DNA from 3 places in the Nocardiopsis sp. YSL2 genome. Region 2 is predicted to be linked to each of the others. Evidence: riboswitches for the same ligand, from Rfam matches in the RefSeq annotation. Region 2 holds a riboswitch; each other region holds the start of a gene.
The links. Region 2 has a riboswitch for cobalamin ahead of M1P99_RS12595 (ribonucleoside-diphosphate reductase subunit alpha). Riboswitches for the same ligand answer to the same signal wherever they lie in the genome.
Positions count from the first base shown of each region.

Region 1: another riboswitch for cobalamin. It lies ahead of M1P99_RS22990 (energy-coupling factor ABC transporter permease); the one in region 2 lies ahead of M1P99_RS12595 (ribonucleoside-diphosphate reductase subunit alpha).
Region 3: another riboswitch for cobalamin. It lies ahead of cobN (cobaltochelatase subunit CobN); the one in region 2 lies ahead of M1P99_RS12595 (ribonucleoside-diphosphate reductase subunit alpha).

Region 1 is NZ_JAMOAO010000001.1:5,207,804-5,212,808, reverse strand. It holds gene M1P99_RS23005 (energy-coupling factor ABC transporter ATP-binding protein) at 1-559, opposite strand, end outside; gene cbiQ (cobalt ECF transporter T component CbiQ) at 556-1,296, opposite strand; gene M1P99_RS22995 (energy-coupling factor ABC transporter substrate-binding protein) at 1,303-1,731, opposite strand; gene M1P99_RS22990 (energy-coupling factor ABC transporter permease) at 1,728-2,504, opposite strand; cobalamin riboswitch at 2,535-2,760, opposite strand; gene M1P99_RS22985 (universal stress protein) at 2,984-3,883, shown strand; gene M1P99_RS22980 (flavodoxin domain-containing protein) at 3,919-4,446, opposite strand; gene M1P99_RS22975 (DUF4389 domain-containing protein) at 4,643-5,005, shown strand, end outside.
Region 2 is NZ_JAMOAO010000001.1:2,904,658-2,909,662, reverse strand. It holds gene M1P99_RS12595 (ribonucleoside-diphosphate reductase subunit alpha) at 1-1,949, opposite strand, end outside; cobalamin riboswitch at 2,107-2,300, opposite strand; gene M1P99_RS12590 (hypothetical protein) at 2,608-3,180, opposite strand; gene M1P99_RS12585 (NYN domain-containing protein) at 3,207-4,934, opposite strand.
Region 3 is NZ_JAMOAO010000001.1:2,741,846-2,746,850, reverse strand. It holds gene cobN (cobaltochelatase subunit CobN) at 1-2,253, opposite strand, end outside; cobalamin riboswitch at 2,288-2,421, opposite strand; gene M1P99_RS11920 (ABC transporter ATP-binding protein) at 2,453-3,265, opposite strand; gene M1P99_RS11915 (iron ABC transporter permease) at 3,262-4,278, opposite strand; gene M1P99_RS11910 (ABC transporter substrate-binding protein) at 4,275-5,005, opposite strand, start outside.

The DNA of each region.
Region 1 (5,005 bases), 2.3 Mb from region 2:
GCACCACCCGTTTGCGCTGGCCGTAGGAGAGCAGGTGGGTGGGCCGGTCCGCGAGCGCGGTGATGCCGAGCGCGTCCAGCGCCCAGTCCACCCGCTCACGCACCTGGTCGCCGGGCAGGTCCAGGTTGAGGGGGCCGAACGAGACGTCCTGGCCGACGGTGGCGGAGAACAGCTGGTCGTCTGGGTCCTGGAAGACCATCTGCACCCGGCGGCGCAGTCGGTCCCGGGCGCGCCGACCGTGCGTCAACGGGTCCCCGTCCAGCAGCACCGACCCCCGGGTGGGCGCCAGGCTGCCGGCCAGCAGCCGCAACAACGTGGTCTTGCCACCCCCGTTCGGGCCCAGTACCGCCAGCAGTCCGCCGTTGCGGATCCGTACGTCCACCCCGGTCAGGGCGGGGCCCGTGCCCTCGTACTCGTAGTGCAGGCCGTTCCCGGCCAGGACGGGCGGGACGCCGGGTCCGGCCGGCGCGGGGTCCGCCGCCGTGGCGGCGGGGAGGCCGGACCGGGGTCGGGCGCGCATGCGTGCCTCCAAGGAGTCGTCGGCGGTTCCAGTGCTCACAGCAGGACCGCGTGGGTGAGGGAGAGGGCGGCGACCAGCAGGGCCGGAGCGGCGGCCGCGGCCAGCTCCACCGGCCGAACCGGCTGCTCGGCGGTCTGGACTGTGAGCCGCCCGGTGTATCCGCGACAGGCCAGGCCGTCCTGAAGCCGCCGTGCCCGGTCCAGGGAACGGACCAGCAGCACCCCGCCCAGCGCACCCGCCGAACGGATTCCGGACCGCCGGGAGTGGTAGCCCAGCCGCCCCGCCTGGCCGGACGCGACGCGCTGAGCGGTCTGCAACAGCACCATCAGCATCTGGTAGGTCAGGGCGATCACCTCGACTAGGGCGGTGGGCAGCCGGGAGCGGCCCAGGCGGGCGAGCAGGTCGGCCATGGGCGTGGTCAGGACGAACAGGAGCTGGGTGCCGAGTGCGGCGGAGGCCCGCGCCACCACGGCGGCGGCCCGTTCCGGCCCCCCTTCGGCCCAGCCCAGTTCCCCCGGACCGCCCACGGTCAGCAGAAGTGGGACCGCGCTGGTGATGATGAGCAGCAGCGGCGCGGCCGCCACACGTGCCAGCAGCCCGAAGGGGACGCGGGCCGCCGCGGCGGCCGCCAGCGTGGCCGCGGCCACCAGCGCGGCGCCCGGCCACGGTGGCAGCAGCAGTGCGCACGCCAGCAGCCCACCGCACAGGACCCCCTTCACGGCGGGGTGGTACCGCCGCCACCGGCTCCGGTAGGCGGCGGTATCGATCGGTGTCACGCGGGGTCAGCGTTCGGAGGCGTCGTCGCTCGGCTCCGGCTCGGCGGCGCCGGGGCCGTGGCCGGTTCCGGGCCCCGCACCGCTCGGCGCGACGGGCGACGCCGCGGCGTGGCCCGATCCCGTCACGGGCCGCAGCCTGGACCGTGTGCGCACCACCCCGAAGACGTAGCCGACGATTCCGGCGCCGATCGCCGCCTGCAGGGCGAACAGCCCGGACTCGACCTCACCCGAGGGCAGCTCGAACACGGGCGACAGCCACGGCTCGTACTCGGGATCCAGTTCGTTCACCAGGCTCTCGGCCTCGCCGTCGGCACCGGCGAACGGCTCTTCCAGGTGGTCGGCGGCGCCCGTCAGCAGCGGCAGTACGGCCAGGACGGCCACGGCTCCCAGCAGGGCCCAGGTCACCCACGCGCGGGGCTTGCTCGTGTCGCTCATGCGGTGGTCCCCTCTTCGCGGGTCTCGGCGGGGGTCGTGGGCGCGGCGGAGGGCCGCCCTGCGGACTCGGCCCCGGGTGCGGGCGTCGCCGCGGCCGCGCGCAGGAGTCCGAGCCGGACCAGGTCACCACGGCTGACGGAGGTGAGGATGCGGACCACGGCCACGGTGATGAGGCCTTCGATGACCGCGATGGGGATCTGGGTGAGGGAGAAGATGGCCGCGTACTTGGCGAACGCGCCGACGATCCCGCTCACCGGGTCCGGGTGCGCCAGGGCGAGCTGGAAACTGGTGACGGTGTAGGTGCCCAGGCTGGCCGAGAACGCCGCCGCGAACACCGACACGGACATCGACAGCCCTTCGGACAGCCGGGCGGTGGCCGCTCTCAGCAGCCTGAAGGCGCCGTAGGCCACCCAGGGGCCGACCACGGCGAGCGAGAAGGCGTTGGCTCCGAGCGTGGACAGTCCGCCGTGCGCGAGCAGAAGCGCCTGGAAGAGCAGGGTGATCGTGCCCAGGACCGCCATCACCGGTGGTCGGAAGAGCACCGCGCCCAGGCCGACCCCGACCGGGTGGGAGCTGGTTCCGGTCGCCGAGGGGATCTTCAGCGCCGAGAGGACGAAGCAGAACGCGCCGGCGGCGCCGAGCAGCAGCTTGGCGTCGGGGTTGGCCCGCATCTCGCGGGTGAGGGAGCGTACGCCGTGGACGATGAACGGGGCCGCGGCCGCGGTCCAGGCGGCGGCGTGCAGCGGGGGCAGCAGGCCTTCGGGTATGTGCATTGTCGGGGGACCAATCTCCAGCACCTCGTGGACGGTCGTCAGTGCCGTGGCCGGTCTCCTGGCTGCAGGGTCACCGCCCCCGAGTCCGCCTTCCCAGGTCCGCACCCCTCAGGGGTGCTTTCCCAGTGGCGTGTGGCCGTGTGCCGCCGAACGGAATCCGGCGGCACACGGGACGCGAGGGCTTCCCGTGCACAGTGGCGAGGGCCGCGCCGGATTCTCACCGGACTTCCCGAACACCACGGCACCCCGAAGGTAGGCCCTGGGAGCGGGATTGGCAATAAGCGCGGGGCGGCGGGCTCGCAGGGCAGCCCGCGCGAGGGGGCGCCGACGCACCTCGACGGAACGCGCGGTGTCAAGCGGCGCAGGTCCCCCTCCGCGGGTCACGAAAGCCCCGCGGCCATGACGTCCGCCTCTGGCGGACGTGCCCCGCGGGTCCCTAGCGTGGCGTAGGAAGGGACCACGAGCGGCTGGGGGAAACCATGGTCCACGAACACGCACCCGTGGTGGCGGCGGTCAACGGAACACCAGCGAGCGACCGGGCCCTCGACTGGGCCGCGGACGACGCACGGTCGCGGGGCCTGGATCTGCGCGTCGTGTACGCGTTCGACTGGCCGCACTACCACGCCGTACCGCACGGCCTACCCGGCTTCGACCTGGACGAGTTCGCACGCCGCATCGTGGAGGAAGCGCGTCGGCGGGTGCTGGAGCGCGTCCCCGACCTCACCGTCGAGGCGGTGCACATCACCGGGGACCCCGAACCGGTCCTGCTGCGGGAGAGCCAGAAGGCGCACTCGCTGGTCGTCGGCGCGCACCGCATGACGACCCTGGACGCCGTCCTTCCGGATTCGACGGCCCTGGACCTGCTCGTCGCCGCGTCGTGCCCGCTCGTCGTCGTTCCCGACCGGGATCCGGGTCCCGCCAAGGGACGCGTCCTGGTCGGCGTCGACGGGTCGGCGACCTCACGGGCCGCCGCGGAGTGGGCGTTCTCCACGGCCGACGTCCGCGGGTCCGTGCTGCGGGCGGTGACGGTCCACCGGGGCGGCCCCTGGTGGCGTTTCGGTGCGCTGGAGGATCCGTCCTGGACCAGGACGGACGAGGAGAGGAAGACCGAGGAGGCCGCGGCCGAGAAGGAGGCCCGGCGGATACTGTCGGAGTCGATCGCGCAGGAGCGCGCGAACCGGCCGCGGGTGCGGGTCGAGGAGGTGGTGGCGACGGGCCACCCGGTCGAGGCCCTGTGCGCCACGGCCTCGGACTGTGACCTGATGGTCGTGGGATCGCGCGGGCGCGGCGGTTTCGCGGGGATGCTGCTGGGCTCGGTGAGCCGGAACGTGATCTCACACAGCCCGTGCCCGGTCGCGATCATCCGCCCGCCGCACTGACGCGGAGGCCGCGGGCGCCGCGGGCGCCGGGGCGGTCATACCGCGGCGGCGCCCGGGGGCCGGCTGGAGGACAGGTCCGCGGCGATCGCCCCGGCCCAGTCGTCGATCTCCGTCCAGTCACGGAAGTCGCCGTAGCGTCCGCCCATGATCCGGTAGACGGCACGACCGAACATGGGCAGGTGTTCGGGGCTCAGGGCGCCGGCCAGGAGGCGGTGTTCGCGGAGACGGGCGCTTTCGCGCAGCTCCGTGACCTCCTGGGGGTCCCGGGCGTGCTTGTGGAACCAGCCCCCGACGGCCCGTGCCAGCCCCACGCTGAACGCCCAGACCGGCCGTTGGCCGAGCGGCGCGGTGTTGGCGTGCAGGTAGTCGGAGGCCTCCGCGAGCCAGGCGCCGCCGTGCACGGCGCTACCCAGGACCACGGCCTCGTAGCCGTCGGCCGAGGGGGCGTCGGCCAGGGTCCACACCTCCACGCTGTGCCCGCGCTCGCTCAGGCGGTCGGCGATCCTCTGCGCGACCTCCCGGGTGGATCCGTGTTCGCTCGCATATCCGACCAACACCCTCATGCCGGAACCTCCGTGTCCCCTCGCTCCCCTCCAGCCTGGGTGCGGGGACGTCGGCGGCGCTAGGGGCGCAGTTCCCCGCCCGAGGGGGCCGAACGACCTGCGAAAAGACGCCCCAGAGCCCTGACCGCGGCTCACCGAGGGGGTGCAGTGTCGAACGTGGGGGCGACCGAACGGCCGTCCCGGAGAGGTGGCCGACATGACCGATGGCACACGCTACCCGGTACGAGTCGAGGCGACGCCCGATCCCACGGTGAGCCGATGGCTCTGGCTTGTGAAGTGGCTGCTGGCGCTGCCCCACTACATCGTGCTGTTCTTCCTGTGGATCGGCTTCTTCGCCGTGACCGTGGTGGCCTTCTTCGCGATCCTGTTCACCGGCCGCTATCCGCGGAGGTTGTTCGAGTTCAACACCGGGGTGCTGCGATGGAGCTGGAGGGTCGGGTTCTACGCCTACTGGGTGCTGGGCACCGACCGCTACCCGCCCTTCACCCTGTCCGGAGACGTCGACTACCCCGCGCGGCTGACGGTCCGGGCACCGGAACGGATGTCCCGCGGACTGGTC
Region 2 (5,005 bases):
ATCGACTGGCCGACGCCGGTGATGTTGGCGATGGTCGCGGTGGGCGCGATGGCCATCACGTTGGAGTTGCGCATGCCGGTCGAGCGGACGCGCTCGCGCAGCGAGTCCCAGTCCAGGGTCTCGCCGCGGTCCATGTCCAGCACGCCGCCGCGGGCCTCGGCCAGCAGCCGCAGGGAGTCGATCGGCAGGATGCCCTGGCTCCACAGCGAGCCGTCGAAGGACTCGTAGGAGCCGCGCTCGGCGGCCAGCTCCGCGGAGGCCTCGATCGCGTAGTAGCTGATCAGCTCCATGCTCTCGTCGGCGAACGTGACGGCGCCGTCCGAGGCGTAGGGGGTGCGCAGCTTGAACAGCGCGTCCTGGAAGCCCATCAGGCCCAGGCCCACGGGGCGGTGGCGCATGTTCGCTCGGCGCGCCTCGGGGATCGTGTAGAAGTTCACGTCGATGACGTTGTCGAGCATGCGCACGGCGGTGCGCACGGTCCGGCGCAGCCGCTCGGCGTCCAGGCCCTGCGGTCCCACGTGCTGGGCGAGGTTGACCGATCCCAGGTTGCAGACGGCGACCTCGTCGGCGCTGGTGTTCAGCGTGATCTCGGTGCACAGGTTGGAGGAGTGGACCACGCCCGTGTGCTGCTGGGGCGAGCGCAGGTTGGAGGGGTCCTTGAAGGTGATCCACGGGTGGCCGGTCTCGAACAGCATGGTGAGCATGCGGCGCCACAGCTCGACGGCCGGCAGGGTCTTGGACACCTTGATCCGGCCCGCCGCGGCCTCGGCCTCGTAGCGGGTGTAGGCCTCGGCGAAGTCCGTGCCGTACTTGTCGTGCAGGTCGGGCACCTCGTTCGGCGAGAACAGGGTCCAGTCGCCGCCCTCCTCGACCCGCTGCATGAACAGGTCGGGGACCCAGTTCGCGGTGTTCATGTCGTGGGTGCGGCGGCGCTCGTCACCGGTGTTCTTGCGGAGGTCGAGGAACTCCTCGATGTCGATGTGCCAGGTCTCCAGGTAGGCGCAGACCGCGCCCTTCCGCTTTCCCCCCTGATTGACCGCGACGGCGGTGTCGTTGGCGATCTTCAGGAACGGGACGACGCCCTGGCTCTTGCCGTTGGTCCCCCGGATGTGCGATCCGAGGCCGCGGACCGGGGTCCAGTCGTTGCCGAGGCCGCCCGAGTACTTGGACAGCATCGCGTTGTTGCTGATGCCGTGGAAGATGTCCTGCAGGTCGTCGCCGACGGTGGTGAGGAAGCACGACGACAGCTGGGCGCGGACCGTGCCCGCGTTGAACAGGGTGGGCGTGGAGGCCATGAAGTCGAACGAGGAGAGCAGCTCGTAGAACTCGATCGCGCGCGCCTCGCGGTCGTCCTCGTTGAGCGCCAGGCCCATCGCCACGCGCATGAAGAACGCCTGCGGCAGCTCGTAGCGGACCTCGTCGCTGTGCAGGAAGTAGCGGTCGTAGAGGGTCTGGATGCCCAGGAAGGTGAACTGCTCGTCGCGCTCGGGGCGCAGCGCCTTGCCCAGGCGGTCCAGGTCGAACCGGGCCAGCGCGGGGTCGAGCTGCCCGAGGTCGATGCCGCGGCCGACGTAGGCGGCCAGGTAGGCCGGGTAGCGGTCGGCCATCTCGGACTGGCCCGCGGCGTCGGGGGATCCGCTGATGAACGTGAGGGCCTCGCGGCGGAGCTTGTCCAGCAGCAGGCGCGCGGCCACGTGGGAGTAGTCGGGGTCGACCTCCACGAAGCTGCGGGCCGCCATGACCAGCGCGAGTTCGACCTCGGCGTCGGAGATGCCGGGGAAGAAGCCGCGTCGGGCCTCCGTGAGGACCTTGTCCGCCGAAACACCCGACAGCCGCGCGCAGGCCTCGGTTACGACGTGCTCGATCCGGTCGATGGCGGCGGGGGGCGCGCCGTCGGTGGCCGTCTCGGGCCGGACGGATGCGGGCACGGCCTCGACGTCAAGGGTCATACAGCGGCTCCAACCTCGGTAGAAGAGTCCCGGCGGGGAGGGGACACGAGTCAGCAAGGCGCACGGCACACCGGGGGGACCGACGCACTGGATGCGAGCGGTCGACGGACCGGTGGGTCGGCGCGGCTCACCCTCGAAGCCCCGTCGTCGGCGCACGTCTGGCGTGCGCGCCGGTGGCAGGTCTTCGGGCTCGTGGGCGGCCTACCGACTGTCGCTTCCCGGGCACTCTCAGGGGTTCCCAGTGCGTGTGACGGCCTTCGTTCCCACTTACCGCTGCGGGGCAGCCCCGGATTCACACCGGGTTCCCTCTCGCCTCACCCCGCGGGGTGAACCACCAGCGGGCCCGATACTACATCTAGGGGATGGCGCCTCGGAACACCGCAAGATGATGGCGTGTCGCCGATTTCTCGGGTTCCACCCGGACGAGGATGAGCACACCGGGGGCGTGGTATGGCACGCCTCGGACCCCCGCCACAGCGGGGGGTTCGGGCAAGGGCTCGGACGCCGCGGGAAGGCGGCCGGACTCAGACTAGGCCCCCGTGGGGGCGATGGCGATCAGGGCGCGTGGTGAAGTTCCCGACGGTCGTGGTGCGGCCGCCGGGGCGGTGGGGTGGTGTGGCCGGGCGGCGCGGTGCGGCGCCGCGGGGGACGCACGCGCTCAGAGCGCATCGGCCCACTCGTCCAGATCGTCCTCGTCCAACCCGAGATCGGTGCGGATACGGAACCGGATGCGCAGCAGCTCCATCAGCAGATCGTGCACGTAGGGGGTCACCTCGCCATCGACGTGCCGGCGGGCGCCGGCTGTGGCCCACCTCTCGGCGCCTTCCAGGTCGTCGTGGGCGTAGAGCGCCTCCGCGATGTGGATGTGGGTGGACAGGCCGTGCGGCCCCTCGGTCTCCAGGCGTTTGAGCTGCGCCTGTGCCCGCTCCACTTCGTCCAGGTGCAGGAGCGCGCCTGCGCGCAGGGCGCGCGCGTCGATCACCGTGGAGCCGCCGTCGTCGATCGCCCGCTGGTAGGCCGCGCAGGCACGCTCGAACTCCTGCGCGATCTCCCACTGCTCCCCCGCCCGGACGAACAGCTCCGCGCGGCCGATCTCACTACCGGCGTCGACCCGGTTGGCCAGCTCCAGTAGCTGGGCGGCGACTCCTCCGTGTTCGCCGGACCTGACGGCATGGAACTCCAGACGATCGAGCTCCGCCGTCGTCACGTGCGTCAACCGCATCGCCGCCATCCCCTACTCGCACTCCCACGCGCCGCTCAGGGCCTGGCGCGCTCCAGTGCCTGCCAGAACCCCTGGCGCAGTCCGTCCCGGACCTCGTCGCGCAACAGGTGGTCGATCGGTAGCGAGGACCCCTGGAGCAGACGCGCCTCCAGATCGGAGGGCATCCGGGGCCTACGCGCGAGAACGGCCTCCACCCACAGGGCGGGCGCCTCGCGGGCGATCGACTCCGCGAAGTCGTTCCCTTCTTTGTGCGCGACATGCACCGCTTCGTCAACGGTATTCGCGCCGGGACCGCTCTGCTGGGGATATCCAGGACTTGAACGCGGTTCCTGATAACCGTCGGTACCGTACCGGACGGTGTCGTGGTCGGGACCAGTAGGCGGCCGCACCCCGTATCCGGGTGCCGGCCCGCCGCGTCGTGCGGCGTCAGTTTCCGTACTGGTCCCATAGGTAGGGTTTGTCTCGTGCCCACCCCCGAAACCGGAGTCGTCCCCGGGTCCGAACCGCTGTTCCGGCGGTGGCGCGCTTCTCTGCGGTGGCGCGTGTCCCGTCTGGGGGTCGGCGGCGAACGAGGGCTGTGGTCCCGTCCCCGACGCGAAGGACTGTTGTGGCCCGGTCCCACCGGCGAAGGACTGTTGCGGTCCGGTACCGCCCGCGAAGGAGCGCTGCGGGCCCGTCCCCGGCGAGTACGGTCGCTGGGCCCCGGTCATCGGCTGCCCGTTGCCCATCGGCTGGCCGTTCCCCGTGGGGGCCTGTCTGCCCGGCAGGGTGTAGCCCTCCGGCCGGCCCAGACCGCCGTGGGAGCCCGTCATCGGGTAGTTCCCCTGGCCGTTGGGGGTCGAGGGCGCCCCGCCCGCGGACGTGCCCGGATAGCGGCCGCCGCCCATGGCGGGCTGTCCCCCGGACGGAAACCCGTTGGCGTCGATCGGACCGGACGGCTGGGAGTCGGCACCGCGCCCGGCCAGGTGGTCCCCGCCGCCGCGCTGCTGTGCGAGCGACCTGCGCATGGCGCGCAGCTGGTCCATGGCGCTGCCCTGGGGCGCGGGCTGCCCGCCGGTTTCGGCGAACATCGCCTCCAGGCCCCCGCTGGACGTGGTGGCCGGCTCGACCCGGCTCGCACCGGGCTGGGCGACCACGGGCTGGCGGGGGGTCTCGGGCGCCGAGCGGGCGCGGCCGTTGGCGAACGGCGTGGTGGTCTTGGAGGCGCTCTCCTGGGAGGCCTCACTGCCGGTGAGCAGGTTCACGTGCGGCCGGAGGTGGCCGGCGCCGATCTCGATGAGGTCGTCGCATTCGCGGCGCAGCTGGCGGGAGATCGTCCAGTTGCCCTCGACGGAGATGTGCACGACGGTGACGCGCACGCCGAGGTCCTGCACGTCCGCGACGACCGACGCCATGTCCTCGTCCCCGCTGACCAGGACGGCGTCGCACAGGACGCCGGTGCGGGCCAGGGTCGTGAGGTCCCGTTGGACGTAGCTCTCCACGCCCTCGCGCCGTCCGGGCCTGATCCGCGCCGCGCGGAACTTGATGCCCGGGATGTCGGCGATGCCGTCCTGTTCCTGCGTGCGGCGATCGTCGGCGACGGCCTCGTACCAGTAGCACCGCAGCAGCGGCAGGCCGGTGCGGTCGCGCGCGACCTCGTTGAGGAACTGGACGAGTCCGGAGTAGTCCCAGGAGACGGAGTCCCGGTTGCGGGTTCCGTGTACGGCCATCGCGCCGTCAGCGAGAAGGTACCCCGCGTCGACGAACAACGCGCAGCGGTCCACGTGACACCGCCCCCTTCCCTATCAACTCTGGGCCATATCCATGGCCGGGGCACAGCCTAGCCAAAACTGTC
Region 3 (5,005 bases), 160 kb from region 2:
TGCGCGCACCCCGGGGTCGTCGTGCAGGGCGGCCGCGGCGGCCGGGTCCCAGTCCGCGGCCTCCATCGCCTCGACGAGGGCGCGGGCGGCGGCCTCCACCTCGTCGACCTCGCGGGCCGGTGCGTCATCCTTGAGTCCGAGGGCGGACCGCAGTCCGGGCACCGCGTGCCCGATCCCGCCCCACACCTGGGCGGCGCGCAGGACGGCCAGGACCAGGTTGACGCGGGCCTCGCCGGCCGGAGCCTCGCCGAGCACGTGCAGGCCGTCGCGGATCTGCGCGTCCTTGATCTCGCACAGCCAGCCGTCGACGTGGAGCAGGAAGTCGTCGAACTCCTCGTCGTCGGGCCGCTCCTCCAGGCCGAGGTCGCGGTGCAGCTCCGCGGCGCGCATCAGGGACCAGATCTCGCCCCGGACCGCGGGCAGCTTCGCCGGGTCCATGGCCGCGATGTTGGCGTGCTCGTCGAGCAGCTGCTCCAGGCGCGCGATATCGCCGTAGCTCTCCGCGCGGGCCATCGGCGGGATGAGGTGGTCGACGACGGTGGCGTGGGCGCGGCGCTTGGCCTGGGCCCCCTCGCCCGGGTCGTTGACCAGGAACGGGTAGACGAGCGGCAGGCCGCCGAGCACGGCGTCGGTGGCGCAGGACGCCGACAGCGCCGCGTTCTTGCCGGGCAGCCACTCCAGTGAGCCGTGCTTGCCGAGGTGCACGACGGCGTGGGCGCCGAAGCCGTGCTCCAGCCAGCGGTAGGCGGCCAGGTAGTGGTGGCTCGGGGGCAGGTCGGGGTCGTGGTAGATCGCGATGGGGTTCTCGCCGAAGCCGCGCGGCGGCTGGACCAGGACGACGACGTTGCCGGCGCGCATCGCGGCGAGGACGAGTTCGCCCTCGTCGTTGACGTACAGGCGGCCGGGTGCGGGCCCCCACGCCTCGGTCATCGCGTCCTTGAGCGCCGCGGGCAGGTCCTCGGTCCAGGCGGCGTACTGCTCGGGCGTGATCCGGACCTGGGCGTCGGTCAGCTGGACGGAGGTCAGCCAGTCCTCGTCCTGGCCGCCCGCCGCGATCAGGGCGTGGATCAGCGCGTCGCCGGCCTCGGTGTCGTCCTCCAGGTCGAGTCCGGGCAGGTCGCCGGGCTCGCCCAGGTCGTGTCCCTCCGCCCGCAGCCGGCGCAGCAGCCGGACCAGCGAGCGGGGGGTGTCGAGGCCGACGGCGTTGCCGATGCGGGAGTGCTTGGTGGGGTAGGCCGACAGCACGACCGCGATCCGCTTCTCGGCCGGGGGCACGTGCCGCAGCCGGGCGTGGGCGGCCGCGATCCCGGCCAGGCGGGCGCAGCGCTCGGGGTCGGCGACGTAGCGGGGCAGCCCGTCCTGGTCGATCTCCTTGAAGGAGAACGGCACGGTGATGATCCGGCCGTCGAACTCCGGGATGGCGATCTGGCTCGCCGAGTCGAGCGGGGTGACGCCGTCGTCGGAGGCCTCCCACTCGGCGCGCGAGCTGGTCAGGCACAGTCCCTGGAGGACGGGGACGTCCAGCGCCGCCATCCGTTCCACGTCCCATGCCTCGTCGTCGCCGCCGGCGCTCGCGGAGGCGGGCACGCTGCCGCCGGCCGCCAGGACGGTGACGACCAGGACGTCGAACGCGCGCAGCGCCTCGAAGAGTTCGTCGGGCGCCGAGCGCAGGGAGCCCGCGAAGACGGGGACGCCCACGGCCTGCCCGGTCGCGTCGACGGCGTCGGCGAGGGCGTGCGCGAACGCGGTGTTGCCGCCGGCCTCGTGCGCCCGGTAGTAGAGGATGCCGACCCGGGGAAGCGAGGGATCGACCGGCTCGGCCCGCTCGGCGAAGCCCCACTGCGGGACGGGTGCGGGCGGGTCGAAGCCCTCGCCGGTCAGCAGCACGGTGTCGGACAGGAAGGCGTGCAGCCGCCCGAGGTTGGCGGGGCCGCCCTGGGCGAGGTAGCGGTGGGCGTCGGCCGCCAGGCCGATGGGGACGGTGGAGTGCTCCATCAGCTCGGCGCTGGGCTGCTGTTCGCCGCTGAGCACGACCAGGGGCGTGCCCCGCTCGCGGACGGCGGCCAGGCCCGGCCACAGGTCGTGCGGCGAGCCGAGCAGCCGCACCACGACGAGGTCGGCGCCCTCGACGGCGGCGATGAGCTCGGTGTCGGAGGCGCGGGACGGGTTCGCCCACGCGTAGTCGGCTCCGCAGGCGCGCGCGGAGAGCAGGTCGGTGTCGGACGTGGACAGCAGAGCGATCCGTACCGTCATGGCCGGAGTCCTCCCTCGGGGTTCTCGCCCCATCGGCGGTAGGAACGTTCGAGGCCAGTGTCTGGCTGTACCCCTGGCGGGGGTCTCACAGTGGCGGAACCGCCCCGGACTCGCACCGGGTTCCTGCGCCTCGAGCGAAGGATCCACACCTTAACGGTCCGCCGCCGTTTCCGCTGTGGCGGGTGACTCCCGAGCCGCCTCAGCGCAGGAACCGGATGACCGGGTATCCGGGCCCGGCGTCGACTTCCGCGCGCACGCCGTAGACCTCGCCGATGAGGGACGGGGTCAGCACCGCCTCCGGTGTGCCCTCGGCGACGACCCGGCCGCCGCGCAGCACCACGAGCCGGTCGCAGTACATGGCGGCCAGGTTGAGGTCGTGCATGGCGATCACGGTGGTGACCGCCAGTCCCGCGACCAGTTCCATCAGGTCGAGCTGGTACTGGATGTCGAGGTGGTTGGTCGGCTCGTCGAGCAGCAGCTCGGTCGGCTCCTGTGCCAGGGCGCGGGCGATCTGGGCGCGCTGGCGCTCTCCGCCCGAGAGCGTGTGCCAGGACCGGTCGGCCAGGCCGGTGAGGCCGGCGCGTTCCAGGGCCGCCGTCACGGCCTCCAGGTCGGCGGCGGACATGGGCGCCCAGGCGCGGCGGTGCGGGATCCGTCCCAGGGCCACGACGTCGCGGACCGTCAGCTCGGTCTGGGTGTGCGCGTTCTGCTCGACGGCGGCCACGCGCCGCGCCGCCGCCCGGCGCGCGGTCCGCACGAGCGGCCGCCCGTCCAGGGTGACCACGCCGGAGGAGGGGGCGAGGACGCCGCCGAGCAGGCGCAGCAGTGTCGACTTCCCGGAGCCGTTGGGGCCCAGCAGGCCGATGGTCTGCCCGGTACGCGGAGCGAGGGTGACGCCGTCGAGGATGAGCCGGCCGCCGACCAGCCGGCTCACGCGTTCGGCGCGCAGCCCCGCCTCATGCTCGTCGGCTTGGGCCCGGTGGTCGGCCACGGCCGGTTCGGTGTCGTTCACGTCGTCCTCCTGACCCGGTACAGCACGGCGATGAAGGCGGGCACGCCGATGAGGGAGGTCATCACGCCCACCGGGATCTCCTGCGGGTCCAGCACGGTGCGCGCCGCGGTGTCCACCCACACCAGGAAGACGGCGCCGCTCAGCGCCGTCACGGGCAGGAGCCGGGCGTGCGCCGACCCGGTGAGCGCGCGGGCTGCGTGCGGCAGGACCAGGCCCACGAAGCCGATCGCCCCGGCCGAGCTGACCAGGGCCGCGGTGAGCAGGGCCGTGGCGGTCAGGAGCAGCAGGCGGGCCCGGACCACCCGGACGCCCAGGTGCGCCGCGGCCTCCTCGCCGAACGCGAAGGCGTCCAGGGTGGTGGTGTGGGCGAGGCAGACGGCGAGGACGCCGGCCAGCACCGCCGCGCACAGGGCCACGTCCGCCCATCCGGCGCCGCCGAGCGACCCCAGCAGCCAGAACAGCACGCCCCGGGTCGTCTCGGCGTCCGCGGAGGTGAGGACGATGAACGAGGTGAGCCCCCCGAACAGCTGCATGGCCGCGACCCCCGAGAGGACCACGCGGTCCATGGTCGGGCCGAGGCTCTGGGCGAGGACCACCACCATCGCGAAGGAGAGCACCGCGCCGGCGAAGGCGCCGGCCGACAGCGACACCACGCCGCCGCCCCAGCCGAGGACGATCACGGCCACCGCCCCGGTCGAGGCCCCGGAGGACACCCCCAGCACGAACGGGTCGGCCAGCGGGTTGCGGAGCAGGGACTGCATGACGGCGCCGCACAGGGCCAGCCCGGCGCCGCACACCGCGGCGAGCAGGGTCCGGGGCATCCGGAGGTTCCAGACGATGCCCTCGCGCAGCGGGCTCAGGGGGCTGTCGCCCAGCCCCAGACGCGCCGACACCGAGCGCCAGACGTCGGCCGTGGTGATGTCCGCGGGGCCGATGGTGACGGTGATCGCGATCGAGACCGCGAGGACCACGAGTCCGCCGGTGGTGAGCAGCGCGGAACGCGCACCCCTCACTGGGTGAACCCGAGGTCCCGCAGACCGGCGGCGACGTGCTCGATCCCCTCGACCGTGCGGATCGAGGGGTTCATCGCCTGGCCGCTGAGCAGGATGTAGCGGTCCTCCCGGACCGCGGTGAGGTTGCGGGTGGCGGGGTCGGATTCCAGGAACTCGATCTTGGCGTCCGCGGACTCCGCCGTCTGGGCCTCGCGGGTCAGGTCGCCGAGCACGATGACGTCGGGGTCGCGGTCGGCCACGGTCTCCCAGTTGATCTGCGGCCACTCGTCGTGGGTGTCGTCGAACGCGTTCTGCGCGCCGACCGCCCGGGTGATGGCGCCGGGAGCGCCGCAGCACCCGGCGAGGTAGGGCGACCGCGAGTCGGAGAACCAGTACATGAGGGAGGTGTCGGAGGCGTCCAGGTCCGCGGTCGCCGCGTCCACGCGCCCCTCCAGCTCGGCGACGAGCGCGTCCCCGCGCTCCTCCACGCCGAAGATCCGCGCGAGGTCGTGGATCTCGCCGTACACCGCGTCGAGGGTGAGGGGTTCGCTGCGGGAGCCGTCGCCTCCGCTCTCGTTGTCCTTGCCGGCGGCGCAGTCGCTCGGGGAGACGTAGGTGGGCACGCCCAGGTCCTCGAACTGTGCGCGGGTGGCGACGCCGCCGGTGCCGAGTGTGGAGACGAAGGAGGCGGTCACGAAGTCGGGTTCGGCGTCGAGCACCGCCTCGAAGGAGGGGTTGTCGTCGGCGA